Regions from separate parts of the Streptomyces sp. NPDC008163 genome, predicted to be linked through region 3. Evidence: riboswitches for the same ligand, from Rfam matches in the RefSeq annotation. Region 3 holds a riboswitch; each other region holds the start of a gene.

What was found. Region 3 has a riboswitch for thiamine pyrophosphate ahead of thiC (phosphomethylpyrimidine synthase ThiC). Riboswitches for the same ligand answer to the same signal wherever they lie in the genome.
Region 1: it holds a riboswitch for thiamine pyrophosphate, as region 3 does, so the genes downstream of both, thiO (glycine oxidase ThiO) here and thiC (phosphomethylpyrimidine synthase ThiC) in region 3, are expected to answer to the same signal.
Region 2: it holds a riboswitch for thiamine pyrophosphate, as region 3 does, so the genes downstream of both, ACFZAT_RS07960 (cytosine permease) here and thiC (phosphomethylpyrimidine synthase ThiC) in region 3, are expected to answer to the same signal.

Annotation. Positions count from the first base shown of each region.
Region 1 covers NZ_JBIBHG010000002.1:255,670-265,737, forward strand. Annotated here, with positions in the region: gene pknB (Stk1 family PASTA domain-containing Ser/Thr kinase) at 1-1,890, opposite strand, end outside; gene ACFZAT_RS06270 (thiazole synthase) at 1,979-2,773, opposite strand; gene thiS (sulfur carrier protein ThiS) at 2,776-2,994, opposite strand; gene thiO (glycine oxidase ThiO) at 2,991-4,166, opposite strand; TPP riboswitch at 4,164-4,276, opposite strand; gene ACFZAT_RS06285 (FAD-dependent oxidoreductase) at 4,374-5,606, shown strand; gene ACFZAT_RS06290 (Rv2175c family DNA-binding protein) at 5,672-6,037, shown strand; gene thiE (thiamine phosphate synthase) at 6,136-6,789, shown strand; gene metF (methylenetetrahydrofolate reductase [NAD(P)H]) at 6,940-7,857, shown strand; gene ACFZAT_RS06305 (hypothetical protein) at 7,908-8,774, shown strand; gene ACFZAT_RS06310 (FAD-dependent oxidoreductase) at 8,788-10,068, opposite strand, start outside.
Region 2 covers NZ_JBIBHG010000003.1:4,201-14,268, reverse strand. Annotated here, with positions in the region: gene ACFZAT_RS07980 (AAA family ATPase) at 1-801, shown strand, start outside; tRNA gene ACFZAT_RS07975 (tRNA-Pro) at 852-925, shown strand; gene ACFZAT_RS07970 (LPFR motif small protein) at 1,093-1,221, shown strand; gene ACFZAT_RS07965 (helix-turn-helix domain-containing protein) at 1,682-2,608, shown strand; gene ACFZAT_RS07960 (cytosine permease) at 2,808-4,190, opposite strand; TPP riboswitch at 4,181-4,274, opposite strand; gene ACFZAT_RS07955 (FBP domain-containing protein) at 4,318-4,812, opposite strand; gene ACFZAT_RS07950 (NUDIX domain-containing protein) at 4,863-5,369, opposite strand; gene ACFZAT_RS07945 (hypothetical protein) at 5,437-6,336, opposite strand; gene ACFZAT_RS07940 (SPFH domain-containing protein) at 6,333-7,340, opposite strand; gene ACFZAT_RS07935 (TetR/AcrR family transcriptional regulator C-terminal ligand-binding domain-containing protein) at 7,549-8,178, opposite strand; gene ACFZAT_RS07930 (phosphatase PAP2 family protein) at 8,327-9,142, shown strand; gene ACFZAT_RS07925 (hypothetical protein) at 9,139-10,068, shown strand, end outside.
Region 3 covers NZ_JBIBHG010000012.1:70,691-80,758, forward strand. Annotated here, with positions in the region: gene ACFZAT_RS25340 (IclR family transcriptional regulator) at 1-437, shown strand, start outside; gene ACFZAT_RS25345 (SsgA family sporulation/cell division regulator) at 539-976, shown strand; gene ACFZAT_RS25350 (YibE/F family protein) at 1,056-2,378, opposite strand; TPP riboswitch at 2,449-2,582, shown strand; gene thiC (phosphomethylpyrimidine synthase ThiC) at 2,575-4,368, shown strand; gene ACFZAT_RS25360 (hypothetical protein) at 4,413-5,225, opposite strand; gene ACFZAT_RS25365 (metallophosphoesterase) at 5,409-6,467, opposite strand; gene ACFZAT_RS25370 (LacI family DNA-binding transcriptional regulator) at 6,643-7,755, opposite strand; gene hisC (histidinol-phosphate transaminase) at 8,127-9,206, shown strand; gene ACFZAT_RS25380 (cytochrome ubiquinol oxidase subunit I) at 9,444-10,068, shown strand, end outside.

The DNA.
Region 1 (10,068 bases), on a different contig from region 3:
GCCGCCGTCCACGGACTGGCTGGAGACCTTGTCGCTGAAGGAGAGGAACCCGCGGTCGACCTTGACCTCGAAACCCGCGGCCTTCAGCTCGTCCTCGGCGTCGCCCACGTCCTTGCCGACCACGTCCGGCACGTCGATCATGCGCGGCCCCGCGGAGACCGTCACCGTCACGGTGTCGCCCTCGGCCGCCTCGTCGCCCTCCTCCGGTGACTGCGCGGCGACGTCGCCCTCGTCCTCGGGCGAGTGCACCCGGCCGGGCTTCACCTTCACCTTCAGGCCCTCGTCGGCCAGCGTGTCGGTGGCGTCGTCGACGGAGAGCCCGGTGACATCGGGGACGTCGACGGGGCTGCCCTTGGAGACGACGATCGCGACCGCCGAGTCCGGGTGGCGCTCGGTGCCCGCCTCGGGGTCCGTGCGCACCACCTCACCGGCCGCCACGTCGTCGTTGAACTCCTTGGTGACGAGGCCGGGGAGCAGGCCCGCCTTCGTCAGCCGCTGCTTGGCGGCGGCGAGCCGGTCGCCCGCGACATCGGGCACCTTGATGATCTCGGGGCCGCGGGAGACGACGAGCGAGACCGAGCCGTTGCCCCTGATCCGCGCGCCGGACTCGGGGGCGCTGCTGATCACCTTGCCCCGGTCGACGGTGTCGCTGAAGGCCCGCCGCACCCCCTTCAGCTCCAGGCCCGCGTCGGAGAGCCGCTTCCCGGCCGTCTTCTCGGTCTGGCCGAGCAGTGAGGGGACCTTCGTGAACTGCCCGGAGTTGATGTACCAGACACCGCCGCCGACGCCCAGGACGACGAGCACCGCCAGGACCGCCGCCAGCAGCCCGCGCCGGGGACCGCCGAGCGGCCCCCTCCGGCGCGGCGGCAGCGGATGCCGCGGCGGCGCGGGCGGGGGCATCTCCAGCCGGCTGGTGTGGTGGGCGGTGCCCAGGTCCTTCGGCAGCACCCGGGGGATCACGGTCGTCCGCGCGTCGGACCCCTCCGCCCCACCGCCCGGGGCGGCCTCCGGCCGGGCCTGCGGCGGTACGGCGTCGAGCTGCGCGTCCGTGAGGGCGGCGCGCGCCCGGCGGGCCATGGCGAGGAGCGCCACCGCGTCGAACGGGCGGGCCTCCGGGTCCCGGGCGGTCGCGCCCGCCACCAGCGCGTCCAGCTCGGGCGCCAGCCCGGGGACGGCGGCGGACGGGGGCGGCACGTCCTCGTGCAGATGCTGGTAGATGACCTGGGCGGGGGACTCCCCGTCCCGCGGCTTGTCGCCGGTCAGCATCTCGTACAGCACGACCCCGCAGGCGTACACATCGGCGCGGGTGTTCGCCGTGCCGTGCTCGATCTGCTCCGGGGCGAGGTACGAGACGGTGCCGAGGATCGTCCCGGTGGTGTTCGTCACCGAGCCCACGGCCCGGACCAGACCGAAGTCGGCGACCTTGACCCGGCCGTCGTCCCCGATCAGCACGTTCTCCGGCTTCATGTCGCGGTGCACGAAGCCCGCCCGGTGCGCCGCACCGAGGGCGGCGAGGACCGATTCCAGGATGTCCAGCGCGGCCCGCGGCGCGAGCGCGCCGCGCTCGCTCAGCACGTCGCGCAGGGTGCACCCGGCGACGTACTCCATGGCGAGGTAGACGTACTGACCCTGGGCGCCCTGGTCGAAGACCCCGACCACATTGGGGTGGGCGAGGTGCGCCACCGACTTGGCCTCGCGGATGAAGCGCTCGACGAACGAGGCGTCGGTCGCCAGCGCCAGGTGCATCACCTTGAGGGCGAGCACCCGGTCGAGCCGCATGTCCATGGCCCGGTAGACCGTGGCCATGCCGCCCACGGCGATGCGGGCATCGACGCGGTATCGGCCGTCGAGCAGCTGCCCGACGAGGGGGTCCTGGAGGGTCGTATCCACCATGCGAGTCTACGAGCCGCCGCGGACAGGCCCGCCGCGGCGGAGCGAACCCGGGGCAGTACTGCAGCCGAGCCGTGACAGGCGCGTGTCAGAAAGCCGGCCGCTCCGGATCGAGCACCGCCCGCCCGGCCGTCGGCGAGGACGCCTCCGCGAAGTGGCGGCGCGGGATGCGCCCGGCCCGGTACGCGAACCGCCCGCCCTCCACCGCGTGCCGCATCGCGGCGGCCATCAGCTCGGGCTCCTGGGCCCGGGTCACCGCCGAGGCGAGCATCACGGCCGAGCAGCCGAGCTCCATCGCGAGCGCCGCGTCCGAGGCGGTCCCGGCGCCGGCGTCCAGGATCACCGGGACGCCGGCATGCTCGGCGATCAGCTGGAAGTTGTGCGGGTTGCGGATGCCCAGGCCCGAGCCGATGGGGGAGCCGAGCGGCATGACCGCCGCGCACCCCACGTCCTCCAGCTTCCGGGCCAGGACCGGGTCGTCGTTGGTGTACGGCAGCACGGTGAAGCCGTCGTCCACCAGGATCTCGGCGGCGTCCAGCAGCTCGACCGGGTCGGGCAGCAGCGTCCGCTCGTCGGCCACCACCTCCAGCTTCACCCAGTCCGTGCCCAGCGCCTCACGGGCCAGCCGGGCGGTGAGCACGGCCTCCCCGGCGGTGTAGCAGCCGGCGGTGTTCGGCAGCACCCGGATGGACAGCTTCCGCAGCACGGAGAGCACCGAGCCCTGCACGGTCGGGTCGAGGCGGCGCATCGCGACGGTGGTCAGCTCGGTGCCGGACGCGATCAGCGACCGCTCCAGCACGTCCAGGCTGGGCGCCCCGCCGGTGCCCATGATCAGCCGTGAGGCGAAGTCGGTGCCGCCGAGGGTGAACAGGTCGTCGGACATCGTCAGCCTCCCTGGACCGCGGTCAGGACCTCGACCCGGTCGCCGTCGACGAGCGCTGCGGCGGACCACTGGCCGCGCGGCACCACGGTCTCGTTGAGCGCGGCGGCCACCCCCGCCGTCGCGTCGGTCAGCGTCGCGACGAGGGCGTCCAGGGTGGTGCCCGGCGCGACGGCGGCCGGGGCTCCGTTCACGGACACGGTGAGCGGGGTCGGGTCGGTCATGCGGGCTGCTCCTGGGATGCGGGGGCCGGGGCGAACCGGCCGGGGGAGAAGGGGCGGGCCGCCTCGGGCAGCTCGCCGTCGGCCAGCAGCGACGCCATGGCGTCCCCGGTGACGGGGGTGAGCAGCACGCCGTTGCGGCCGTGGCCGGTGGCGAGGTGGAGGCCGGGCAGCGCGGTGCGGCCGAGCAGCGGGGCGTTGTCGGGGGAGGCGGGGCGCAGACCGGCGCGGGTCTCGGTGAGCGGCAGCTCGGTGATCCCGGGCACCAGCTCGTGGGCGTCGCGCAGCAGCTCGTAGACCCCGCCCGCCGTGACGGTGGTGTCCCAGCCCATCTCCTCGGTGGTGGCGCCGACGACCAGCTCGCCGTTCTCGCGCGGCACGAGATAGACGTGGCTGCCCCGGACCACCGCGCGCACGGTGCGCGAGAGGAAGGGGGCGTACGCCGGGGGCACGGTGAGGCGCAGCACCTGGCCCTTGACCGGGCGGACCGGCGGCAGGACATGGGCGGGGACCCCGGCGAGCCGGCCGCTGAGGCTGCCCGCGGCGAGCACGACCTGGCCGGCGGCCAGCTCCGTACCGTCGTCGAGCACGGCTCCCGCGGCCCGGTCCGCGACCACCGAGAGGCGGTCGGCCCGGCGGCGGTGGAAGACCACTCCGGCCCGTTCGCAGGCGGTGAGCAGCGCGGCGGCGAGGCGGCGCGGATCGACCTGGTGGTCGCCGTCCACCCGCAGGCCGCCGCGCACGCCCGGGGCGAGCATCGGTTCCAGGCGGCGGCACTCGCGCCCGGTCAGCCACTCCGACTCCAGGCCCGAGCGGCGTTGCAGCTCGTGGAGCTCGCGCAGATGGGCGCGGTCGTCGGCGTCGAGCGCGACGGCCAGGGTGCCGCAGGCGCGGAAGCCGATGTCCTGCCCGCTCGCCTCCTCCAGCTCCGCCGTGAACGACGGATAGCGCCGGGCGGAGGCGAGGTTGAGCCCGAGCAGCGTCTCCTCGCCGTAGTGCAGCTCGGTGACGGCGGCCAGCATGCCGGCCGCGACCCGGGCCGCTCCGCCGCCCGGCCCCGGGTCGGCGAGCGCGACGGCCAGGCCGCGCCGGGCGACCCGCCAGGCGGTCACCAGGCCGATGATGCCGCCCCCGATGACGAGGACGTCGGACCCTTCGGTGGGATGGGTGCGCATGGGCGTCCAGCCCCTCCCTTCGCCGGCATGACCCGGATCAGGTTCGTACGGTCGGAGGCCGTCCAGCCTCCCTCTCAGCCCGGTCCGTCCGGGCTCCCGCGTGTCTTACGGTGGCCACCCTAAACCCCGCCCGGCGGACCGGGTAGGGAGGGCCGGGGGAGGGGGCGCCCTTTCTTGACGTCCCGTCAGGTACGTAAGGTGGATCAGGTGAGCGAGCAGCAGCGGGCAGAGCGGACCGAACGCCGGGTCGTCGTCGCGGGCGCGGGCATGGCGGGCGTGCAGACCGCCGTCGCCCTGCGGGAACAGGGCTTCACCGGCCCCGTCACCCTGATCGGCGCCGAACCCCACCAGCCCTACGACCGGCCACCGCTGTCCAAGGCGGTGCTGCTGGGCAAGGCCGAGGAGTCCGCCTTCGACATCGACTTCGAGGGGCTGGACATCACCCTGCGGCTGGGCTGCGAGGTCACCGGGGTCCGCGCCGGCGCCCATGAACTCGACACCTCCGGGGGCCCGGTCCGTTACGACGTCCTGGTCCTCGCCACCGGCGCCGAACCCGTCGCCCTGCCCGGCTCCGAAGGCATCCCCGGCGTGCATCTGCTGCGCACCCTCGACGACGCGGCCCGGCTGCGGCCCGTCCTGGAGGCCGGGCACCCCGTCGTGGTCGTCGGCGCCGGCTGGATCGGCGCCGAGTTCGCCACCGCCGCCCGTGCCGCCGGCTGCGAGGTCACCGTCGTCGAAGCCGCCGACCGCCCCCTGGCCGGCGCCCTGCCCGCCGAGGTCGCCGCCCCGATGGCCGCCTGGTACGAGGAGAGCGGCGCCCGGCTCCTCACCGGCGCCCGGGTCGCCCGCGTCGAGCCCGGCACGGTGGTCCTCACCGACGGACGCACCCTCCCGGCCGGCGCGGTCGTCGTCGGCATCGGCGCCCGCCCCGCCACCGGCTGGCTCGCCGGCTCCGGGATCGCGCTCGGGCCCGAGGGCTCGGTGACCGCCGACGCGGCGCTGCGCACCTCGCTGCCCGACGTGTACGCGGTCGGCGACTGCGCCTCCTTCCCCTCGGCCCGCTACGGCACCCGCCTGGTCGTCCACCACTGGGACAACGCCCTCCAGGGGCCCAGGACCGCCGCCGCCCACATCGCGACGGAGGGCGCCGACATCCCGCCGTACGACCCGGTGCCCTACTTCTGGTCCGAGCAGTTCGGCCGCTTCGTGCAGTACGCCGGGCACCACGCGGACGCGGACACCCTGCTGTGGCGCGGCGACCCGGCCGAACCCGCCTGGTCCGTGTGCTGGCTGCGCGAAGGCGCCCTGGTCGCGGTGGTCGCGGTCGGCCGCCCGCGCGACCTGGCGCAGGGGCGCCGGCTCATCGAGGCGGGGGCCCGGCTCGACGCGGACCGGGGCGGGGACCCCTCCGTACCGCTGAAGTCGGCGGTCCTGCCGTAACGGCCCGGGACCTGAAGGGCCGAGTCCGGGTTTCGGCTGTCAGTCCGGGATGGCAGGCTTGTCCCGTGACCGAGATTGACGCAAAGATCGATGCTCTCGTCCCTGCCTGGCTCCACCTGCCCGACATCGCGGAAATGCTCGATGTCGAGGTGACGCGTGTGCGGCAGCTGGTCAAGGAGGGCCAGCTCATCGCCGTACGCCGTGGGGAGAACCGGGCACTTCAGGTGCCCGCCGCCTTCATCGACGGCAACAAGGTGGTCAAGGGCCTCTCCGGGACCCTGACGCTCCTGAAGGACGACGGCTTCTCCGACGAGGAGATGCTCGAATGGCTCTTCACCCCCGACCCGACCCTGCCCGGCACCCCCGCGCAGGCACTGAGTGAGAATCGCGGCACGGAGGTGAAGCGCCGCGCCCAGGCGCTCGCCGTCTGAACCGCCCGGGGAAGCGGGCCGCACCGCACGAGCGGGCGGCCCGCTTCCCCGCGCCGCACCACCGATCCGCCATCACCGTCCCCGGGGGGAACCGCACCATGTCCACGCCTCGCGCCCAGCTGTCCGACGCCCGGCTCTACCTGTGCACGGACGCCCGCAGGCGCCAGGGAGACCTGCCCGACTTCCTCGACGCGGTCCTCGCCGGCGGGGTGGACATCGTCCAGCTCCGCGACAAGGGCATGGAGGCCGGTGAGGAGCTGGACCACTTGGCCGTCTTCGCGGACGCCTGCAAGCGGCACGGCAAGCTCCTCGCCGTCAACGACCGGGCGGACGTGGCCCACGCCATCGGCTCCGACGTGCTGCACCTGGGCCAGGGCGACCTGCCGGTCCCGGCGGCCCGCGCGATCATCGGCGCCGAGCCGGTCATCGGCCGCTCCACGCACGCCGAGGCCGAGGTCGACGCCGCCGTCGCCGAGCCCGGCGTGGACTACTTCTGCACCGGCCCCTGCTGGCCCACCCCCACCAAGCCCGGCCGCCACGCGCCCGGCCTGGACCTCGTGCGGTACGCCGCCTCGCTCGCCCCGGCCCGCCCCTGGTTCGCCATCGGGGGCATCGACGCGGACAACCTCGACCAGGTGCTGGACGCCGGGGCCCGGCGGGTCGTGGTCGTACGGGCCGTCACGGAGGCGTCCGACCCCGGTGGTGCCGCCGCTGAGCTGGCACGACGGGTCCGCGAGCGCGCCGGAGCCTGACGGCGGAGAGCCGCCTCCGGAGCGGAGGTCCGGCACCGGCCGGTACCGGCCTGGGACGAATCTGTCCGAAGGATGGACAAGAATCAGTCAATTCCGGCAAATGCCTCCGGTTCGGTTGGGGGCCCGCCCCGCCCTGGTTAACCTGCCCGTATGGCCCTTGGCACACCTTCCACCAGGACAGATCACGCGCGCACCGTGCGTGAGATGCTCGCGACCGGCGCGACCTCGTACTCGTTCGAGTTCTGGGCGCCCAAGACCGAGAAGGGCGAGCGCAACCTGTGGAACGCGCTGCGCCGGGTCGAGGCCGTCGCCCCGAGCTTCGTCTCGGTGACGTACGGGGCCGGCGGCTCCACCCGTTCCGGCACGGTGAAGGCCACCCAGGACATCGCCGCCGAGTCCACGCTCACCCCGGTCGCGCACCTCACGGCCGTCAACCACTCGGTCGCCGAACTGCGCAACATGGTCGGCCAGTTCGCGGACGCCGGCATCCGCAACATCCTCGCCCTGCGCGGCGACCCGCCGGGCGACCCGATGGGCCCCTGGGTCGAGCACCCGCAGGGCGTGAAGTACGCGGCGGACCTGGTCCGGCTGATCAAGGAGGCCGGCGACTTCTGCGTCGGCGTCGCGGCGTTCCCCGAGCGGCACCCGCGCTCCGGCGACTGGGACACCGACATCCGGCACTTCGTGGACAAGTGCCGCGCGGGCGCCGACTACGCGATCACGCAGATGTTCTTCGACCCCGAGGCGTATCTCCGGATGCGTGACCGGGTGGTCGCCGCCGGTTGCGACACACCGATCATCCCCGAGGTCATGCCGGTCACCAACGTCCGTCAGCTGGAGCGGCTTTCCCAGCTCAGCGACGCGGCGCTGCCCGACGACCTGAAAGAGCGCATCCTCGCTGCCAAGGACGACGCCGCCGCTGTACGCTCCATTGGCATCGACTTCGCAACGCGGTTCAGCGCGAAGCTGCTCTCCGAGGGCGTGCCCGGACTGCACTTCATCACGCTGAACAACTCGACTGCGACGCTCGAGATCTACGAGAATCTCGGACTGCACAAGCAGTCGTGACCGGCCGTACCCGCCACCAACCGGTGCGGTGGCCGTAGAAGGGGGCGGGCATGGGCTGGACGGTCCTCTACATCGCGTTCGGTGTCGTCGCGCTGTGGCTGCTCGGCGAAGTGCTGCTGCAGTACAAGGCGCGGCTGCGCTGGCGCCTCCTCGCCTTCACCGGCTTCCTCGGTGTGGTGGTCGGCGTCCTGATGCCGTCCGTGCCCGTCATCGCCCTCGGCGCGGTCGCCTTCGCCACCGGCCAGACCTACGTCACGCTCTCGTTCCGCAAGGGCTTCTCCACCGGCTGGGCGATCGGGGGCAAGCCCGGTGAGAGCCGCCGCCGGCGTGGCGCCGCCGCACGCAAGCCCACCCTGGAGGTCTCGGACCTGGAGGTGGAGTACGAGGGCGGAGCCCCCGAGGCCCCGTCCGACCCGCCGTCCGCCCCTGCCCCCGCCGTCTACGCGACCCAACCGATGGACGAGGACACCGGCCAGTACGGCGTCTACAGCGACCCCGTCCCGCCCCGCCCGGCCGAGGAGCCGCCGGCCGCGCAGAGCCACGAGGCGTACGACCCCTACGGCTACCCGGTCCAGCAGCCCCAGGGCCAGGACACCTATGCCGGGGCCGGGCAGTACGACTACGGCACCGATCCGCAGAGCTACGCCGCCTACTCCGACCCGTACATCGGCACCACCGCGAGCACCCCGCAGTACGGCACGTACGACGGCTACGGGAACTACGACGGCTACGGCGGCCAGCAGCAGTACCCCGACCCGTACGCGCAGGGCGACACCTACGGCTCGGAGACCCCGCCGGGCGGTGTCTGGGTGCCGCAGCAGCGCGAGGGCGAGCACTATCCGCAGCAGCCCGCCGCCCAGCCGGCCCCGTACCCGAACGGCTACGACACCGGCTACAACGAGCAGTACCGCTACTGAGGCGCCCCCGGGCTCACTGCGAGCCGCGGAAGCCGTCCCCCTCCACCACGGTCCCCGCGACCAACGCCCCGGACATGCCCGCGTGCGCGAGTCCGCCGCCCGGATGCGACCAGCCGCCGGCCAGCAACAGACCCGGCAGCCGGGTCCGGTTGGCGGGATGCAGGAACGCGCCCCCGGCACCGCCCAGCGCCGGCGGCGGCACCGCACCGCCCTCGGCGCCCGTGTCCGCGGCGGTCTCGGCGGGCGTCCGCACCCGCGTCCGCAGCACCCGCTCCCGCAGCCCCGGCACCGCCGCGCCCGCCGCCTCGGTCAGCGTCCGGGCGAACCGGGCCCGCACCGCCTCGTCCGTCCAGTCCACCGGGCCGTGCGGGGCCACCGTCGCCACCAGCGTCACCGCCTCGTGCTCCGCGTCGGGGCGGGTCGACGGATCGTCGGGGCGCAGCACGGTCACCGTCGGGTGCGCGGCGATCCGGCCCCCGAACACCGCCTCGCGCTCGGCCGCCCCGTCCGCCGGGTGCACCACGGTCCGGTGCACGGCGTCCGCGGGCCGCCCGCCGCGCAGCGACAGCATCACCACGAACCGGCCGGCCCCCGCCGCGTCCGCACGCACCGTCACCTCCCCGTCCGCCCACAGCTCCTGACCCGGCACCAGACCGGGCCACGGCCGGGCCCCGAGCACCACATGGGCGGCCTCCGCGACCGTCCCGTCCGCCAGCTCCACGCCCGCCGCACGGCCGTCCTTCTCCACGACCCGGGCCACTTCGGCGCCGAAGACGAACTCCACCTTCCGGGCCAGGCACCGCTCGTACACCGCCCGGGCCAGCGCCCGCATGCCGCCGCTCACGTACCAGGTGCCGAACGTCTCCTCCATGTACGGCAGGAGGGCCGCGCCCGCCGGGGCGCGCGCGGGGTCGAGGCCGTACGCGAGGGCGTATCCGTCGAGGAGGGCCGCCAGCCGGGGGTCCGCCAGCTCCCAGGCCCCGATCTCCGCCACCGTCCCGGCCCGCCGCGCCGGGCGCAGCAGGCGCTTGCGCTCCTCGGCCGGATACGGATCACGGCCCAGCACCTGCCAGTCGGGGCGCAGGGGCTCCTCCAGGAGCGGCCGCCGCGAGCGGTCCCAGGCGTCCCTGGCCCGGTCGAGGAAGGCCCCCCACTTCGCGCCGGCGCCACCGCCGAGCGCGGTGTCCAGGGCGGCGACGGTCCCGGCGCGCGAGGCGTTCGGCAGCGAGACGGCGGTGCCGTCCGCGAAGAGGTGCCGGCTCGCCGGGTCCACCTGGGTCAGCGTGACGCACCG
Region 2 (10,068 bases), on a different contig from region 3:
CGGGCCGAGGAACTGTTCGGCGAGGCCGTCCGGGCGTTCGAGATCTCCGGCTGGAGCGGTGCCCACCTGGCCTTCGCACACACCCTGCTCGGCCTGGTCCACCGCCGCCGGGGCCGCCTCGCCGAAGCGGAGGCCTTCCTGCGCGAGGGACTGCGCCTCGCGGACCGCGTCGGCAGCGGGCTCCCCGTCCACTGGGACGCGGCCTGCCTGCTCATCGACACCCTGCTCGCCCGGGGCCGGGTCCCCGATGCCCGCAAGGTCGCCGACCAGTACGACTTCGGTCTGCCCTACCCGAGCGCCATGGTGCTGCCGGACGCGCCGTGCGTCCGGGGCCGCCTGCTGCTGGCCGAAGGCCGTACGAAGGAAGCGGTGACCGAGCTGGAGGCGGCCGGGCGCTCCCTCGAGCCGCGCGGCAGGTTCAACGGCATCTGGGGTCCGTGGGCCGGTGACCTGGCCCGCGCCCTCGCCGATGAGGACCCCGGCCGCGCCGCCCAGCTCGCCAACACGGCCCGGGTCCACGCGGAGCGGTTCGGCACGGAGACCGCCATCGGCGAGGCCCTGCGCTGCGTGGCCCTCTTCGCGCGCCCGGAGGAGTCCGTGCACCTCCTCGGCGAGGCGGTCCGCCACCTGGAGGCGTCCCCCTCCGGCTACGAGTTCGCGCAGTCCCTCTACGACTACGGAGTCGCCGCCCGCTCGCCCCGCGAACTGGCCCGCGCCCACAAACTGGCCACCGCCTGCGGCGCGGAAGGACTGGCCGCCCGCGCCCAGCAGGCACGCGCGTCGATCCGGTCCACCGAGTGAGGTAATGTTTTCCCTGCAGCCGCCACCCGGCGAGACCGGGCAGGCGACAGCGGGACGTGGCGCAGCTTGGTAGCGCACTTGACTGGGGGTCAAGGGGTCGCAGGTTCAAATCCTGTCGTCCCGACTGGATGCAGTCGCAGACGAGGGCCGGTTTCGGAATCACCGAAGCCGGCCCTCGGCCTTTGTCCGGCCTCCACCGCGGTGTTTTTCCGCCGGAAGCCCGGGTACGCGGTCGCCTACAGAGCACCACGACACTCCGGAGCAGGGGTGCGACCGAACAGAGGAGTAGCCATGCTGAAGGCGATTGCAGATGTGTTCCGTTCCATCGGCGGCGCCATCGCGACGGTGGTCACGCTTCCCTTCCGGGCCGTCGCCCGGCTCTTCAGCGGCGCGTCGAGCACCGCCAACGGCCACCACTGAGCGCGCCGGCACCCCGCAAGGGCACCCGAAGGGCAGCTCCGGAGAGATCCGGAGCCGCCCTTCGGCATGTCCGGGGGGTCATGAAGTAACGAATCATTGTTCAGAGCTTCGCCCGGGCCGGGGCGCCGGGGTGAGTGACTTCTTCCCGCCGATCGTCCGCGGCGCGCTGACCGTCCGCTCCCTGCCCGACGTCACCCGCTGGATCGACGGCCTCCCCGACCGGCCGCGCGACTGAGCGGACTTGGCATCGCGTGCACCCTTTCCTGGCAACCCGCGCAGACCTTCGCGGGTGCCCGGAAGCACTCGGTGGCCTGGGGGAGCCGCAGGCCCGGGTCCGCGCCGCGCCACGCGCTTGAGCTGCTGCGGGGCTGTCGCAGGCCCGATCTATTGTGTCCCTCGCGCCGCGTCGGGTCCGGGGGAGGAGCCGACGCGTGGGCGCACATGACGAGGGGGGTCTTGCATGTCGAACGCGAAGTCGGATCCGAAGAACCCGGCACCAAATGTCACGGCAACGGCACGCGCACAACTGGGCGCGGAGATGCGGAGGATCAAGGAGGGGGCGCAGCTCAGCTTCGGCGGGCTGGCCGGACGCACGCACTACAGCCGCTCCTCGTGGGAGAGGTTCCTCAACGGCAAGCAGTTGCCGACCCCCGTGGCGGTCGAGCAGCTGGCCGCCGTGGCCGGCACTCCGCCGGAGCCGTTGCTCGACCTGCTGGCCAGGGCCGGAACAGAGGTCACGGAGCCGGCGCCGGCCGCGCCCGGCAGGGCTGCGGGGTCGCCCACCGTCGCCGGTGACGCGGCCGCCGAGGGTCGGACGCCGGGCGAGCGGCCGGGTGTCTCGTGGCGGCGGCGCTGTGCGGTGATCGGATACATCGCGGCCGGTGCCCTGATGGGCTCGGTGGCGACGGGGCTGCTCTCCCCGTACCTCGCGGGAGCGGACCGGGGCCCGGACGACGCCACGACCCGTACCGAGGGCAAGAAGGCGAGCGGGCAGGGCGCGGACCTGGTGCCCGGCGCGGGCGACATCAAGGTCAAGTGCGCGTCGGACACCTGCTGGCGCAACGATCCCCAGGCCATGGAGTGCCAGTGGGACGCGAAGACCGCCAGGAGCACCTATCTGCGCGGCATGCAGATCGAACTGCGCTACAGCGCCGCCTGCCAGGCGGTCTGGGGCCGGATCGAGGGCGGGGCCGTCGGCGACAAGGTGATCATCAAGGACGCCCGGGGGATGGAGCTGGACGCCCTCATCCGCTTCGAGCACGACTCGTACACCAAGATGCTCGGCGTCTCCAAGGAGGCGCCGCTCGACTCCATGAGCGTGTGCGGGGAGATTCCGTCCGAGAAGCAGATGCAGTGCGCGCCGACGGGAACGGCCAGGATGCCCTGACTGACCGGGCGCCGGGACCGGTGCGCTGCCGCCGGTCCCGGCGCCCGTTGAAACGGGTGCGCGGTGATGCGGTGGTGCGCCCTCCGGCAGATCTTTGTACGCTGCCCACGCACCCACGCCCGGCTTCGTCTCCCGGGACGCTTTCCACGAGCGGCGCCTACCGCGACGACCGGTACACCGCCCTCGTCCGAAGGGTGAGTCAGCGGGCCCGGCGCATCCGCAGCGGGGCGTACACCGCGAGCGCCACGAGGAACGCCACCCCGTACGCCAGGTCCGCCCCGTGCAGCGCCTCGGCCACCGGGCCCACGTACAGGCCGGTGCTCATGAACGGCACCGCCGCCGCGAAGGCAACGGCGAACGCGGCGAGCGCCGGCCACCACGGGCGCGGCCGGGCGTGCTCGGCCGCGAGGTCGACGGGGGCGCCGCGCCGGGCCCGGGCGCGGACCAGCCAGTCCACGGACACGATCGCCACGAAGCCTGGGATCCAGTAGCCGACGAGAAGCAGCACGTTCTGGAACCGGGCCGTCGTGTCGGCCGCGTGCATCCACAGCACCAGCGGGAACCCCAGGGCGGCGGCGAGCGCGGCGGCCACCGGGCGCGGCAGGCGCACCCCCATGGTCTGCAACGCCAGCGAACCGCTGTAGTCGTTCATCGCGTTGCTGCACAGCGCGGCCAGCGCCACCGCGAGCAGCCCGAACGCCCCGAGCACACCCCCGCCGAGCAGGGAGTCGATACCGCGTGCGGTCTGGTCCGTGAAGACCGAGGCACCCCACAGCCCGATCGTCTGGACCGCCGCGAACGAGGCGCTGATCCCGCCGAGCGTGCACCAGAACATGCGCGTCCGGGACGTTCCGCGCGGCAGATAGCGGCTGAAGTCGCTCGCGTACGGTGCCCAGGACAGCGCGAGGCTCAGGGCGATGGTGCAGGTCAGGACGAACGCCCCGGCCCGGTCCGCGCCGTGCACGGTCGAGGCGGTCACCGGGTCCACCCCGCGCAGGAGCTTCGTGGCGAGCACGGCGAAGGCGGCTGCCAGGGCGAACGTCATGACGGTCTGGAGCCGGTGGATCACCTCGTAACCCAGCACCCCTAGCGCGCCCTGCGCGGCCATCATGACCAGCACCCCGAGCCAGAACGGCCAGCCGCACAGCTGCGCCAGCGCGTCCCCGCCGAAGAGGCCGATCAGGGCGTCCCAGGCGATGGACGACAGCCATTGCAGGGCGCCCGGCAGCACCACACCCGGTCCGAACGCCAGTTGGGCGAGCGGCAGTTGGCCGGAGCCGGTACGGCTGCCCCAGGTGCCGAGATACGCGGTCGGCGCGGCGCCGACGAGAGTGCCGAGCACGACGGCGGCGAGCGCGGTCGCGAAGTCCAGGCCGAGCGCGATGCCGACGGTGCCGGTGAAGACGCCGGTCATGGTCAGATTGGGCGCGAACCAGACGGTGAACAGCCGGCCCGCCCCGCCGTAACGCCGGTCCTCGGGGACCGGGGCTATCCCGTGCGCCTCGATGCGCAGGTCGCCCGGGGCGGTGGGCATGCGCCCGCCGAAAGCGGCGCGCTCGTCCTGGGCATACGGCAACGACATGGAGACATCCCTCCGCCAGTGCTAACTGGTTCAGGTTCGACGGGTGTGATCTCAGCCCCGTGCGGGGCACCCCGTGTCCGGTGTGGCGGCCAGGATAGCGCCGGTCCGTCCGATGTCGTCGCGAGGGTCAGCTGAAGAGCTTCGTCACGAACGCGTGGAGGTTGCCGACGGTGCGGGCGATCTGCTCCTCCGTGGTCAGGCTCTCCTTGAACCGGGCCCCGGAGTCCACCTTCTTCTTGCCGCGCACATACAGCGAGCAGGCCAGATCCGTGCACATGTACAGGCCGACCGAATTGCCGTCGCGCCCGGCGGGGCCGGTCTTGCGGGCGGTCATCAGGGAGACCCCGCTGCCCGGGTGCGTGGTCAGGCAGAGCGAGCACATGCTCCGGTGCAGGAAGCCGCGCTGCTGGGAGGGGAAGCGCAGCGAGATGCCGGCGGGCTCGCCCCCGTGCTCGGTGACGATGTAGCTGCGTCCCGGCGCGGACAGGTCGCGCCAGCCGAGGAAGTCGAGGTCGTCCCACGGCAGCTCCTCGAAATCGCGGGGGAGCGGCAGACGCTTGGCTTCCCCCTTGGAGCAATTCACGAACGATGAGCGGATGTCCTGCTCGGTCAGGGCCTTCATGACCACGAAGCTAACTCTGCCTATGGCCCCTAGGCAAACGATTAATTCAGTTAGGGGCTCACCTGGGGCACTTCGGGCGCGAGGGTGAGCCGGTGCACGGGTGGATGCGGGATGCCGAGATCCGGGCGCCAGGTCGCGAGGATCTGCGCGGACGGGTCGAAGAGCGGCGAGGGGAGCGCGTCGAGCGGGGTCCACTCCCAGGTGCTGATCAGATGCGGCTCGGTCACCCGCGCGGTGCCGGTGTCCACGCGCACCAGCGCGGCCATCGTCACGCGGTTGATCCCGCCGAGGGCGTCGTGCAGCATCGCGAAGACGGTGACCTCCTCCTCCGGGACCGTCAGCCCGGTCTCCTCGCGCAGTTCCCGCACGGCCGCCGCCACGACGGACTCCGGCACCGGGTCGACCTTGCCGCCGGGCAGCTCCCAGGTGCCGCTGTGGTGCCGTCCGAGCAGGATCCGGCCCCGCGCGTCCTGCACGATCACCCCGACCCCCAGCGCGGCCTGGGCCTCGGGCGGCCGGCTGTTACGGGACGGGGTGTGGGGGTTCTCGGTGGCCATGCTGCTCCTCTGATGGGGGGCGGGCGGTGGGCGTCGAGCCTACGGCGATGCCGCGTCCGCCCCCGCCTCACACCGTCAGCCGCAACGAGATCTCCGAGACCCCGAGCCGTACGCTCTGCCCCCACGTCAGCTCCAGCGCGTCCGCCTCCATCCCGTCGCCGAACACCACCACCCGGTCCGACTCCACGGTCAGCCGCAGTCCCTGCCCGGGCCCCAGCTCGCCCGAGACGAACGACGTGCCGGTCGACGGCGAGGGCCACGCCTCCCGGACGAACCAGAGCAGCCGGGGGTCGGCGGGCCCGGGCAGCGGCAGGGTGCTGTGGCGCTCCTGCCAGAGCGAGCGGAGCCAGCCGGTCGCCCCGGTGCCGGTGCCGACCAGGACGCCGGAGGATGCCTGCGGCTCGGCGGGGGAGTCCGCCGTGTCGGGTCCGAGCCGGTAGCGGGCCGTCTGGTGGCCGGGCGGGCCGAGGTAGACCTCGTTGAGGGCGAGCAGCCGCTGCGTGTCGTCGGCCACCGCCTCCACCATCGTCAGCGCGTCGGCCCGCCCGCCCGGCGCCACGGCCGCCCGCATCAGCGCCGCCGCGTCGGCCGGGCGGTGGCGGACCAGGACGCCGGGGTTGCGTCCCGGATCGGTGTCGATGCCGATGACCGGCTGGCCGGAGAGGTACTTCGCGGCGTTGGCGACCAGGCCGTCCTGCCCGACGACCACCACCACGTCCTCGGGCGCGAACAGGAACCGGTCCAGGTCGGCCCGCTCCACCCGGCAGTGCCGCCAGGTGAGCGGAACGGCCGCCGCCACGTCCGCCAGGGCCTGCCGGGTCCGCTCGTGCCGGCGGGCCACCTCCTCGATGGACCGGCCCCGCGCGCCCAGGACGAACGCGGCCTGGCCGTGCGTGCCGTGGCGGGCGAGCAGTTCCTCGTACTCCGTGGTGCGGTGGACCAGGACCGCCCGCGGGGCCAGGCTCACGCCCCCGCCTCCGGCCGGGCCAGCTTGCTGAGCAGACCCGTGAGCACGTCGGGCGACAGGGTGAGACTGTCGATCTGCGGCAGGTTCTCGGCGAGCCGGGTGGCCGCCAGTGCGTGCAGCGTCGCCGCCTCCACCTCGCCGTGCGCCCGCAGCCAGGCCGCCTGGGCCTCCGCCCGCGCCGCGCCCACCTGGCGCGCCGCCTCGGCCTCGGCCCCCGCGAGCCGCACGGTGCGGGCGGCCTCCGCCTCGGCGCGCACCCCGTCGGCGGCGGCGCTCTCCTCGGCCTCCCGGCGGGCGTTGGTGCCGCGCTGCTCGACCAGTTGTTCCTCGCGGCGGGCCAGCTCGATCTGGCTGGCCAGCTCGTTCTCCGCGATGGTCCGCTCGCGCTCGACGGCCACGGCGCGCCGCTCGTAGGTGGCCCGGTCGGCCTCCTGCTGGATCTGCTCGCGGGCGGGGGTGCGCAGGGCGCGCTCCACCTCGGCCTCGGGGCGGATGGCGACGACGCGGACGGCCACCACGTCGATGCCGGTGGCGGGGAGCCTCGGCTCGGCGGCGAGACCGGCCGCCACCCGCTCGCGGACGGCGGCGACCCCGTCGACCAGGGCGCCGGCCAGCGGGGTGCGGGCCAGCACGTCCAGGGTGTGCTGCTGGGCGGTCTCGGTGAGGAGGGTGGCGATCTGTTCGAGGGGGGCGCCGCGCCAGGCACCGGTGTCCGGGTCGACGGAGAAGTCGAGGCGGGCGGCCGCCTCCGCCGGGTCACTGATCCGGTAGGTGACGGTGGCCTGGACCGTGACGTCCTGGAAGTCGGAGGTGCGCGCGTGGAACGCCATGGCCAGCTCGCGGTCGTTGACCGGCACCTCGGAGAGCGCGGCGCTCAGCGACCGGTACCAGAAGCTCAGCCCCGTCCCGTCGTGGGCCAGTGTGCCGCGCTTGTGGTGCCGGATGTGCGCGGTGGGCGCCGAGCGGAGATGGCGCCAGCCGAAGCGGCGGGTGATGTCGGCCATGGGGACCCCCCTGATGTCGTTTTCGTCATGACGACGATAAGCAGAATCCCGCCTTATCGTCAAGAGGACGAATAAGGGGGGTGGCCGGATACGCGAACGGCCGGTGACTTCTGAGAAGTCACCGGCCGGCCGGGTGCGCGCCGCCCCCGTCCCCACGGTGCGGCGCGGGCGGGCCGCCGTCATCCGCTCGGACGACGGCCCACGTCTGTCAGGACCCGGACGCCGGGGCGTCCAGGCCGAGTGCGGGAAGGACCGCGCCCTCCACGAAGCGGACGAGGTAGGTCTCGTCCGCGTGGGTGCCGGCCAGCATCGGGCGGGCCCGCATCACCCCGAGCAGCTGTGCGGAGACGAACTCCGCCGCCGGATTGTCCGGCGCCACCTCGCCGCGCTCCACTCCGCGCCGTACGAGCGCGTCGACCGCCGCCATCTCCGGCAGGATCAGCGACTCGCGCAGGGCGCACAGCAACTCCGGGCTCTGCAGCGCCGCATGGCTCAGTGCCAGCATCAGCGGGGTGTCCCGGCCCGCGCCCTCGCCTATGGCCCGCGCCGCCTCCAGCAGGTCACCCGCCAGTGAACCGGTGTCGATCTTCCGCAGGGCGCCGCGCCGGGTGCCGTGCAGGGCGGCCACCACCAGCTCGGGCTTCGAGCCCCACTGGCGGTAGAGCGTCGACTTGCCGCAGCGGGACCGGGCGGCGACCCCCTCCATGGTCAGCGACTCGTAGCCGTTCTCCCTCAGCATGTCGAGCACGGCGGCGTAGAGCTCCTGGGCCCGCTCCGGCGTGATCTTCGAGCGGCGCTGCGCGGGGGGCTGCTCCTGCTCGGTCTGCTGCGGCGACATGTGCCTTCCCTCTCTGCGACTCTGCGACGAGGTCCATCGATACGCCAGTGTACCGATACGCGTGTGTACCGATACGCCTCCGTATCGGTACACTGGCGTATCGATAAGGGCGGACGTCCGCCGAAGCGCATCAGCAAAGGGGCACCGGGTGAATTACGCCGGCACCAAGCCCGCCGATCGGAAGCCGGACACCTTCGCCCGCCCGCCCCTGGTCCGCGAGCTTCTTCTCGTCGTCGGGCTCTTCCTGATCTACAAGCTCGGCCGCCAGGCCGCGAACGGCCATGTGGACGAGGCGTTCCGCAACGCGGGCCACGTCTGGGACGCCGAGCGCGCCGCGCATCTGCCCGGCGAGGGCGCCGTCCAGGGCCTGCTGCTGCACAACGAGACGCTGATCCACCTGGCGAACACCTACTACGCGGCCGTGCACTTCCCGGCCACGCTGCTCTTCCTGGCCTGGCTCTACTGGCGCAGCCCCCGCCATTACGTCTGGGCGCGCCGTGTCCTGGCCGCGCTCACCGGCGCCGCGCTCGCCCTGCACCTGCTCTTCCCGCTGGCCCCGCCGCGCCTGCTCGCCGCCACTCACCTCGTGGACACCGGCCGGGTGTACGGGCCCTCGGTCTACGGAGCCCAGCCGGCCACGGACTCCATGGCCAACGAGTTCGCCGCGATGCCCTCGCTGCACTTCGGCTGGGCCGTCATGGTCGGCGTCGGCCTGGTCGTCGCCACCCGTTCCCGGTGGCGCTGGCTGTGGCTGCTGCACCCGGCGATCACCCTGTTCGTCATCGTCGGGACCGCCAATCACTACTGGCTCGACTCGATCGTGGTGGCCGCGCTGCTCTCCGTGTCGCTCGCCGCGCTCCGCCTCCCGCGCGCCGAACCGGTGCGCGCGCCGCAGCCGTGGCCGTCCGTCGTGCGGCAGCGGGAGCACGCCGCCGCGTACGCCGCCTCCGGGGCGCACCGGTGAACGCCACCCTGATCGCCGTCGCGCTCTCCCTCGTCTCCGCCGCCGCCTACGCCGCCGCGGCGGTCGCCCAGGCCCGGCTGGCCGGCCGCATCGCGCCCGGCACCGGCACGCTCCGGCTCCTCGGGCGCGGCGCCTGGTGGTGCGCGGTCGGCCTCAACGCGGGCGGCGCGCTGCTGCACGTGGCCGCGCTGAAGTACGGGCCGCTCACCCTGGTCCAGCCGCTGGGTGCGCTGACCCTGGTCGCGGCCGTCCCGCTCGGCGCCCGGGCCGCGGGCCGCCGGGTCACGGCCACCGAGTGGCGCGGCACCCTGCTGACCCTGCTCGGTCTCGGCGCCCTGCTCCCGACGGCGGGCGGCGCCGCCCCGCACGAGACCCTGACCATGACCGAGGCGCTGGCCGTGGGCGCCGGGACCATGGCGCTCGTCGCCGGGCTCAGCCGCCCCGGCGCCCGCCCCGGGCTGCGGCACGCGGCGGCCTCCGGCATCACGTCCGGCGTCGCGTCCGCCCTCACCCAGACCCTGACCGTCGCGGTGACCGACCACACCGGACCGCTGCTCAGCGCGCGCCTGGTGATCGTCGCCGTCCTGGTCTCCGCCTTCGCGATGAGCGGGCTGCTGCTCTCCCAGACCGCCTATCGGGGCGGGCTCGGGGCCCCGCTGGCCGTCGTCACCCTCGCCAACCCGGTGGCCGCCGCGGCGATCGGCCTGGCGCTGCTGGGGGAGCGGTTCCAGGGCGGTCCGGCCGGACTCGTCCCGGCGCTGCTCGGCACGGTGGCGGCGGTCCGGGGCGTGATCCTGCTGACCCGCGCCCAGGCGCAGACGGCGCCGGCGGTGGCCGGTGCCGCGCCGCCCGCCCCGTCGAGGGTGGTCATCAGCAGCCCGCGTGTCGCGCGCCGCGAACAGCGTCGCCGGGTCGGCGCCGGGCGC
Region 3 (10,068 bases):
GAGAGGGTGAGATCGAGCTTCTCGCCGTGGCGGACACCCCCGAGCGGCCGGCGGTCGACGAGTGGGCGGCGTTCCGTGAGACCGGCCACGCGCACGCGATCGGCCAGTGTCTGCTGAGCCGACTGGACGAGAAGGCCCGCGAGGACCACCTGGACCGGCACCCGGTGCGTCCGCTGACCCGGTACTCGGTGCGCGACCGAGCGGCGTTCCTCACCCGGCTGCGGTCGCTGGAGCGTACGGAACCGGTCATCGAGCGCCAGGAGTACGCGCTCGGGACCGTGTGCGCGGCCATCCCGATCACGGCTGGATTCACCGCCGCCGCGATGGCCATTTCGGTACCCCTCCACGAGGAGGATCGGTTGCTGCCCGCAGTCGAACGGCTACGCGGTGAAGTGTCGAGCCTCTTGCGTTCGTTCGTGTTCTCTATCAGTATCTGAAAAATCACTCCTTGTGATCTGCTATCGCGTGCACCACGATGGCGTCAATAGGGCCATGGGGGATCATTCCTGGCCAGATTCATCTACTGCGGGGTTGAACGATGCGCGAGTCGGTTCAAGCTGAGGTCATGATGAGCTTCCTCGTCTCCGAGGAGCTCTCATTCCGTATCCCGGTGGAGCTCCGGTACGAAGTGTGCGATCCGTACGCGATCCGGATGACCTTCCATCTGCCCGGCGACGCCCCCGTCACCTGGGCTTTCGGCCGCGAGCTGTTGCTCGACGGCCTCAACAGCCCCAGTGGTGACGGCGATGTCCACATCGCGCCGACCGAGCCCGAGGGGCTGTGTGATGTCCACATCCGGCTGCAGGTGGGTGCCGACCGTGCGCTCTTCCGGGCGGGCACGGCACCCCTTGTCGCCTTCCTCGACCGTACGGACAAGCTGGTTCCGCTCGGGCAGGAGTGCACGCTGGGTGACTTCGACGGCAATCTGGAGGAGGCGCTGGGGCGCATTCTGGCCGAAGAGCAGAACGCGGGCTGACGTGGTCCACGGCCCGGGAGCCGACTTGCCACTCGAACACGACACCTGCCGATCGGGTGAATCACGCTGTGTGTTCCGGTCACGGCTTCGCCCGCCGTCGCCGTCCCCTGCCGCTCCGCATGGGTGCCGATGCCCCGGCTTCCGCGCCGACCCCCGTGCGGTCCGCGGAGACGACCAGCGCGGCGAGCGCTGTCGTCACCGGTACGGAGGCGACCAGTCCGATCGAGCCGACGAGGGTACGCACGATCTCCTCCGCCACCAGCTCGCTGTTGGCGACCGTCCCCACACTGCTCTGCGCGACCGTGAACAGCAGCAGGAGGGGCAGCGCGGCGCCCGCATAGGCCAGCACCAGGGTGTTGACCACGGAGGCGATGTGATCGCGGCCGATTCTGATCCCTGCCCGGTAGAGCTGCTTCGCACTCATAGTGGGGTTCGCCCGGCGCAGTTCCCAGACCGCCGATGTCTGGGTGACCGTGACGTCGTCGAGCACGCCCAGGGAGCCGATGATGACGCCGGCCAGCAGCAGTCCGCTCATGTCGATGTGCGGATACAGGCCGTGGATGAGGCCGGTGCTGTCGTCGGTGTTCCCGCTCAGGCTTGCCCAGCCGATGAAGAGTGAGCCGAGCAGCCCGATCAGGAGCAGTGAGATCAGGGTGCCGATGACGGCGACGGAGGTGCGGGCGGTCGGTCCGTGGCAGATGTAGAGCGCGATCAGCATGATCGCTCCGGCCCCGACGACCGCCACCAGCAACGGATTCGAGCCCTGCAGTATGGCCGGAAGGATGAACAGGGTCAGTACGGCGAACGACAGGGCGAGCGCCACCAGGGCCATGACCCCGCGCATCCTGCCCACGAGCACCACGGCGAGGGCGAAGATTCCGGCCAGCAGATACAGGGGGAACTTCCGGTTCACGTCCGTCACGGAGTACTGGAGGTCATGGGGCGCGTCGGGGGCGTACGCCACCACCACCCCCTGGCCCTCCCGCAGTTGCCTCGGTGCGTCCGGCTGGACGACCTCGACGAACCGGCGCCCCGAGTCGGGGCCGGTGGTGACCTCGACGGTGGCCTTGTCGCAGAGGCTGCCGGACGTCGGCCGGTCCTCGGGGGGTCGGGTCTCGGCGCTTACGGGAAGCTGGGCGGCGTTCACGTCCTTGCAGTCGACCTCTACGACGCTCACCACCTTTCCCTGCTGGGTCTGCCGGTCGAAACCGACACCGGTCCGTTCGTGCGCCGGCGCACCGCCCGGCCAGAGCACCACGAGGCCGACGAGCACGGCGGCTGCGAAGGGGACCAGCACGGCGGCGATCACCTTGCGCAGATGGGCGGAGACGGGTGCGGCCGGGCCATGGCTGTGCGTGTGCTGATGGCCCTGCGGTTCCGGGTCGCGATGAGGGGACGTCACCGGCCGATCATCGCAAGAAGGAAGGGGCCCTCTGTTCAGCTCACCCGTCAGGGGGCTAGCGTGGTGGCACCTTTGCACACGCGGGAGCTCGGAGCACCGGGCTGAGAGGGCGCTGACCGCCGTACGACCGTACGGGAGACGCTGCGCCGACCGCCGAACCTGTTACCGGGTAATGCCGGCGTAGGGAGTAGGTCTCATGACCACATCGGACACACGCACGCCTGCCTCCAATCAGGGCGACGAGGCCGGGAAGTCCATCGGCTGGCACAAGGGATACGTCCAGGGGCCGCGCCCCGACATCCGGGTGCCGGTCCGCCAGGTGCACCTGACCAACGGCGAGGACGTGACGCTGTACGACACGTCCGGGCCGTACACCGACCCGGCCGTCGGGACCGACGTCCGGCGCGGCCTCGCACCGCTCCGGGAGAACTGGATCATCGCCCGCAGCGACACCGAGGAGTACGCGGGCCGCCCCGCCCGTCCCGAGGACGACGGGCTCAAGCACACCTCGCCTCGAGGTGGGCTGCGCAATCTGGACGCGGTGTTCCCCGGCCGTCCGCGCCGCCCGCGGCGGAGCCGGGACGGACGGCCCGTCACCCAGCTCGCGTACGCCCGCGGGGGCGAGATCACCCCGGAGATGGAGTACGTCGCGGTCCGCGAGAACGTGCCGGCGGAGGTGGTGCGCGAGGAGATCGCGGCCGGCCGCGCGGTGCTGCCCGCCAACGTCAACCACCCCGAGACCGAGCCGATGATCATCGGAAAGCGGTTCCTGGTGAAGGTCAATGCCAACATCGGCAACTCCGCGGTGACGTCCTCCATCGAGGAGGAGGTGGACAAGATGACGTGGGCGACCCGGTGGGGTGCGGACACGGTCATGGACCTTTCCACCGGCCGCAACATCCACACCACCCGTGAGTGGGTTCTTCGCAATTCACCCGTACCGATCGGAACCGTCCCCCTCTACCAGGCCCTTGAGAAGGTCGACGGGCGGGCGGAGGAACTGACCTGGGAGATCTACAAGGACACCGTCGTCGAGCAGGCCGAGCAGGGCGTGGACTACATGACGGTGCACGCCGGCGTGCGCCTGCCGTATGTGCCCCTCACCGCCCGGCGCAAGACCGGCATCGTCTCCCGGGGCGGCTCGATCATGGCGGCATGGTGCCTGGCACACCACAAGGAGTCTTTCCTGTACGAGCACTTCGAGGAGCTCTGCGAGATCCTCGCCGCGTACGACGTGACCTACTCCCTGGGCGACGGATTGCGGCCCGGGTCGATCGCGGACGCCAACGACGAGGCGCAGTTCGCCGAGCTGCGCACGCTCGGCGAACTGAACACGGTCGCCAAGCGGTTCGGCGTGCAGACCATGATCGAAGGGCCGGGACACGTCCCGATGCACAAGATCAAGGAGAACATCGACCTTCAGCAGGAGATCTGCGAGGAGGCGCCGTTCTACACGCTCGGCCCGCTGACCACCGACATCGCGCCGGCGTACGACCACATCACCTCGGGCATCGGCGCCGCGATGATCGCCTGGTGGGGGACGGCGATGCTCTGTTACGTGACGCCGAAGGAGCACCTGGGGCTGCCGAACCGGGACGATGTGAAGACCGGGGTCATCACGTACAAGATCGCTGCCCACGCCGCCGACCTGGCCAAGGGCCACCCGGGGGCGCAGGAGTGGGACGACGCGCTGTCGGACGCCCGGTTCGAGTTCCGCTGGGAGGACCAGTTCAACCTGGCGCTCGACCCGGACACGGCACGGGAGTTCCACGACGAGACCCTGCCCGCCGAACCCGCCAAGACGGCGCACTTCTGCTCGATGTGCGGTCCGAAATTCTGTTCGATGAAGATCAGCCACAGCATCACCGAGCAGTTCGGCGGTGCGGCCGGCACCGAGGCGACGGCCGAGGAGATCGCCGAGGGCATGCTCGGCAAGTCGCGTGAATTCGCGGCGGGCGGGAACCGGGTCTATCTGCCGTTGGCCGACTGACCGGCCGCACACGGCTCCGGCGCCTTCCGCCGGAGCCGTGGCGGTCAGTCCAGTTCGTGCTCGGGCCCGCCGAAGTCGGGGCTGGTGAAGTCCGGGCTGCTGTACGTGGGGCGGGGCGCCGCCGCCGGGCCCTCGTCCGGGCCGGCGAAGTCGGGCCTGCTGTAGCCGATCTTGGGGAGGCGGCCCGTCGGGCGGTGCGGGGCGGGGATCGCGGGACCGGCGGCGGGCTCGGCGAGGGCGTCGCGCAGGAAGGGCACGATGCCCCGCTCCAGCAGCGCCTGCCGCCAGGCGTCCTTGGCGCGGGCCACGTCGTCGGGCAGCTGCTCGCGGGCCTCGCGGGCCGACAGGGACGTCGAGCCGTTGCGCAGGGCGGCGATGAGCAGGCCGATGGCGGCGACGAAGATGGCGGCGGCCGTGACGGCGGCGAAGAACCAGCCGGCGTCCACCATGGGACCGGCGAACGCCGGTGGTGGCTCCAGCATCTTCAGGAGGTAGCCGACCAGCAGGAATATGGCCGCCGCCGTGCCCGCCAGCATCGGCGCCAGAACGGTGACGACCGCCCCTATGCCGGCGCCCGACTGGCCGAGGCCGTCCGGTGCTGTGCCGGATGCCGTGTCCCGGGCGGTGGCGCGTGCTTCGTCACGGGCCTTCACGTACTGCTCGTACTCGGCGGCGGCCGTGGCGGTGATCAGGGCGACGGCCGCCAGCGCCATGGTGCGCAGCTGGACGGCGTTGAGGCGTTCCCCTACGGCGGCCAGTTCCGGTCGTTCGTGTGCGTGACGCAGTGCGTCGTCGAGGAGCCGTTCGTACTCGGGCCGGTCCTCGGTCAGCAGGTGCGGAGCGCTGTTCATCTGCATCCCCCGATGCTCCGTCGGGCCTGTATGCCCGCTGGGTCCGGGCAGTTCGGGCGGAAACGGAGGAGAGCCTGCTACTGATAGGCCGATGGTAGAGCGCGCACGGCGCGGGGTGACAGAGGGTTTCCGGAAATAGCCCCTGTACTCGGCGTGGTCAGCTCGGGACGCTTCTTCCCCGCAGAGGGGTCAGTCATGCAGGGGGAGTTGGACGACCAGTAGCTTTCCGGCCATGGTCACCCCGCCGTCCATGGCGATGGCCAGCCCGTCGGCGTACACATGCGGCCCGTCGACCTGCGGCCCGGCACCGTCCTCGCCGTCCTCGGAGCCGACCTCGCCGGTCAGGTACGGGATGGGGCTGTGGCCATGGACGACCCGCCGGCCGCCGTAGGCCGCCATCAGCTCCTGGACGGCCTGGGGGCCCGAGTCGTCGCGGAAGGCGAACCGCTTGGTGAGCTTGCGGAACAGGTCCCAGCACTCGTCGGCGTCGTTGCGCGTGAGGATGGCGTGCACCGTGTCGTTGACGTCCTCGATGGTGGAGCCGTAGTCGAGGTACGCCGTCGTGTCCGAGTGCATCAGGAGGTGCCCGTCCTCCTCGACGACGGCGTCGAGCCGGGACATCCATTGGAGGTGGACGTCCTGAAGGCGCTCCATGTCCGTCTTCTGCCCGCCGTTGAGCAGCCAGGCCGCCTGGAAGGTGGCCGTTCCCGCGCCGGAGTTCACCGGGGTGTCGCCGAACCGCTTGGCCCCGATGAGCAGCAGCTCGTGGTTGCCCATCAAGGCCTTGCAGTATCCGCCGGCGGCCGCGGCCTCGGCGGAGAGCCGCATGACGAGGTCGATGACGCCGATGCCGTCGGGGCCCCGGTCGGTGAAGTCGCCGAGGAACCAGAGGCGCGCGTTGCCCGCCGCCCAGCGGCCTTCGGAGTCGATCAGACCCTGCTCCACGAGGGCCGCGATCAGCTCGTCCAGGTAGCCGTGGACGTCACCGACCACGTAGAGGGGGCCGAGGCCCGGGTCGGCGGCGGGGCGCGGTTCGGGCACGGGCTGCACCTGGGTGGGTTTGTCGACACTGATGACGGGAAGATCGCGCGCCGTCGGGGTGTACCCCTCCGGCGTCTCGCCCTCGGGGAAGGCGTTCCCCGGGTGTGGCGACGCGGGCGGCGCGGGGGACTGCGCATAGGGCGGTACGCGGAAGTCGCGCAACGTCGCCGTCCGCACCACGGGTTCCTGACCGGCCCCCTGTGTCATCGACCCCTCCACACCACCGTCGCGCCGCCGTACACCTGACGGGCCCTGCTGGTCGGGTTGGTCCGCGGTGTCGTGCGCCCATCATAGGAATGCAGATCGTGCTCTGGGACGCACCAGGGGTGGTGAATCCTTCCGCATGCCAGGTTCGTCGGTCGATTGGTCCTAATTGGGATGATCAGTCCCCTGCCGGGGAACGCGGCGCGCTGACCGTGGTGCGGGGCGGGCGGCGTTGTGAGGACGTCCGGACGATGAGCTCCGTCGGCACCACCCGTTCCACCGGACCGTCCTGATCGACGCCCTCGATGGCGTCGATGAGCAGCTGGACGACTGCCGTGCCGATCCTCCGCGGCTTCAGCGAGAGCGTCGTGATGGGCGGCTCGGTCGTCGCGTACACCGTGGATTCGCTGCAGCAGACGAGGAGCAGGTCCTCGGGGACGCGCAGGCCGTAGCGGCGGGCGGCCGCCAGCAGGTCCGTGCCGTTGGGGTCGAAGAGCCCGTAGACGGCGTCGGGGCGGTCCGGGCGGGCCAGCAGCCGGTCGGCGGCCACCGCCCCCGCGCACGGGTCGTGGGCGGGATAGGACTCGTAGACCGGATCCTGCCCCACGCGCTCGCACCAGTGCAGGTAGGCGGTGGTGGAGAGGCGGGTGTACGTGTCGGTGGTGGTGCCGGTGAGCAGTCCGATACGGCGGGCCCCGGCGGCGGCCAGATGGTCCAGGAGGTCGAGCACGGCCGCCCGGTGGTCGTTGTCCACCCAGGCGGTGACGGGCAGCGACCCGGCGGGACGGCCGTCGGAGACGACGGGCAGCCCTTGGCGCACCAGCTCGGAGACGACCGGGTCCTGATCGGACGGATCGATGACGACGGTGCCGTCGAGCGCCACGTTGGACCAGACGTCGTGGCGCGACGTGGCCGGCAGGATGACCAGGGCGTAGCCGCGGGCGAGGGCCGCCGAAGTGGCCGCCCTCGCCATTTCCGCGAAGTACGCGAACTCGGTGAAGGTGAAAGGTTCATCCCCGTACGTCGTCACGGTCAGGCCGATGAGGCCGGACTTGCCGGTACGGAGCGTGCGAGCCGCTGCGGAAGGGCGATAGCCCAGGCGCTCTGCGACCTCGCGGACATGGCGGCGGGTGGCGTCCGGGAGCCTGCCCTTGCCGTTGAGCGCGTCGGAGACGGTCGTGATGGAGACGCCGGCGGCGGCGGCCACATCCCGGATTCCGGCACGTCCCTGCCTGCCGCCGCGCCGGGGGGTCTCCGTCCGGCTCACCTGGTGCTTCCCTGCTGCTGTCATGGCGAGCCGATAGTAGGGGTCGGGCGGGGAATTGGTCCGGTCGCATATTCACGCGTTGACAGGCACGTTTCTGCAAGGCCAAAGAGCGGCAACCACCTTGCGAAACAAGGCTGTTGGCAGTGCCTACCGTCATGTGTCATGCATCCGACCGGATGGACCTGGCGAGGGGGCAAGGTCTCGAGGAGGTCTCAACTCACCTTTTCGAGGGACGCGCGCCACGGAGTGAGCCACCGGCGCGCGCCACCACCGGTCGCGCTCCCCCTCATTCCGGGGTTCACCGGACGAATCCGCTGTCCACCCGTTCGCAGCGGCGCCCAATCCTCATAAGGTGAGCAGTATTGATGTGTACGGATGGTCGAGGAGGACCTGCGGTGAGCCAGACGAGCCCCAAGCTGCGCGCCGAGCTGGACGGCGTTCCCGCCTATGTTCCGGGCAAACCGGCATCGGCGGACGGACCCGCCGCTTTCAAGCTGTCCTCCAACGAGAATCCGTATCCGCCGCTGCCGGGCGTGATGGAGAGCGCCCTCGCGGCCGCTGAGCACTTCAACCGCTACCCGGACATGGCCTGTACCGGTCTGATGAACGAGTTGTCCGACCGTTTCGGTGTGCCCGTCTCGCACCTGGCCACCGGAACCGGCTCGGTCGGCGTGGCCCAGCAACTGCTTCAGGCCACGTCCGGCCCGGGCGACGAGGTGATCTACGCCTGGCGTTCCTTCGAGGCGTACCCGATCATCACGCAGGTCAGCGGCGCGACCTCGGTCAAGGTGCCGCTGACCGACGGCGATGTGCACGACCTGGACGCGATGGCGGACGCGATCACCGACCGGACGCGGCTGATCTTCGTCTGCAACCCGAACAACCCGACCGGCACCGTCGTGCGCAGGGCCGAGCTGGAACGATTCCTCGACCGGGTGCCGAGCGATGTGCTCGTGGTGCTGGACGAGGCGTACAAGGAGTTCATCCGGGACACCGAGGTCCCCGACGGCCTTGAGATCTACCGGGACCGTCCCAACGTGGCGGTGCTGCGGACGTTCTCCAAGGCGTACGGGCTCGCGGGGCTGCGGGTCGGCTTCGCGGTGGCCCATGAGCCGGTGGCGGCCGCGCTGCGCAAGACCGCTGTGCCGTTCGGCGTCAGCCAGCTCGCCCAGGACGCGGCGGTGGCCTCGCTGCGCGCCGAGGACGAGCTGCTGGGCCGGGTCGGCTCGCTGGTGTGCGAGCGGGACCGGGTCTCCGAGGCCCTGGCGCGGCAGGGGTGGACGGTGCCCGTGTCCCAGGCGAACTTCGTCTGGCTGCGGCTGGGCGACCGCACCCTGGACTTCGCGGCGGCCTGCGAGAAGGCCGGTGTGGTGGTCCGGCCGTTCGCCGGCGAGGGTGTGCGTGTGACGATCGGCGAGGGCGAGGCGAACGACCTGTTCCTGAAGGTGACGGAGTCGTTCCGCCAGGAGCTGTAGCCGGCGTCGTCCGGCGGCCGGGCCCCGTATCTCGTGAGGGATGCGGGGCCCTTTCACATGCCCGGAGCGGGCTCGCCGCGTGACAGGGGACCCCGGGCGAAGGGACCGAAAGCGTGTGCGCCATAATTGCTTGTGAATGTGAACGCGTTCACAAGCGTGTCCTGCTTCCTCCCGTGATCCGTTGGATTTCACGGACAAATCGTCGCTGCGGCGGCGGTGACGTAAGGAGAAGACGACGTGGAGCTAGCTCTGGCGCCGGAGACCCTGGCGCGATGGCAGTTCGGTACGACGACCGTCTACCACTTCCTCTTCGTTCCTCTGACGATCTCTCTCGCGGCGCTCACCGCCGGCCTGCAGACCGCCTGGGTGCGGACGAACAAGGAGAAGTACCTCAGAGCGACCAAGTTCTGGGGAAAGCTCTTCCTGATCAACATCGCCATGGGTGTCGTCACCGGCATCGTCCAGGAGTTCCAGTTCGGGATGAACTGGTCCGACTACTCACGGTTCGTCGGTGACATTTTCGGGGCTCCGCTCGCGTTCGAAGCCCTGATCGCGTTCTTCTTCGAGTCCACCTTCATCGGCCTGTGGATCTTCGGCTGGGACAAGCTTCCGAAGAAGATCCACCTCGCCTGCATCTGGATGGTCTCCCTCGGTACCATCCTCTCCGCCTACTTCATCCTGGCGGCCAACTCCTGGATGCAGCACCCGGTCGGCTACCGCATCAACAAGGAACGCGGACGCGCCGAGCTGACCGACTTCTGGCAGGTGCTCACGCAGAACACCGCGCTGACCCAGTTCTTCCACACCATCACGGCCGCCTTCCTGGTCGGTGGCGCGTTCATGGTCGGCATCGCGGCCTTCC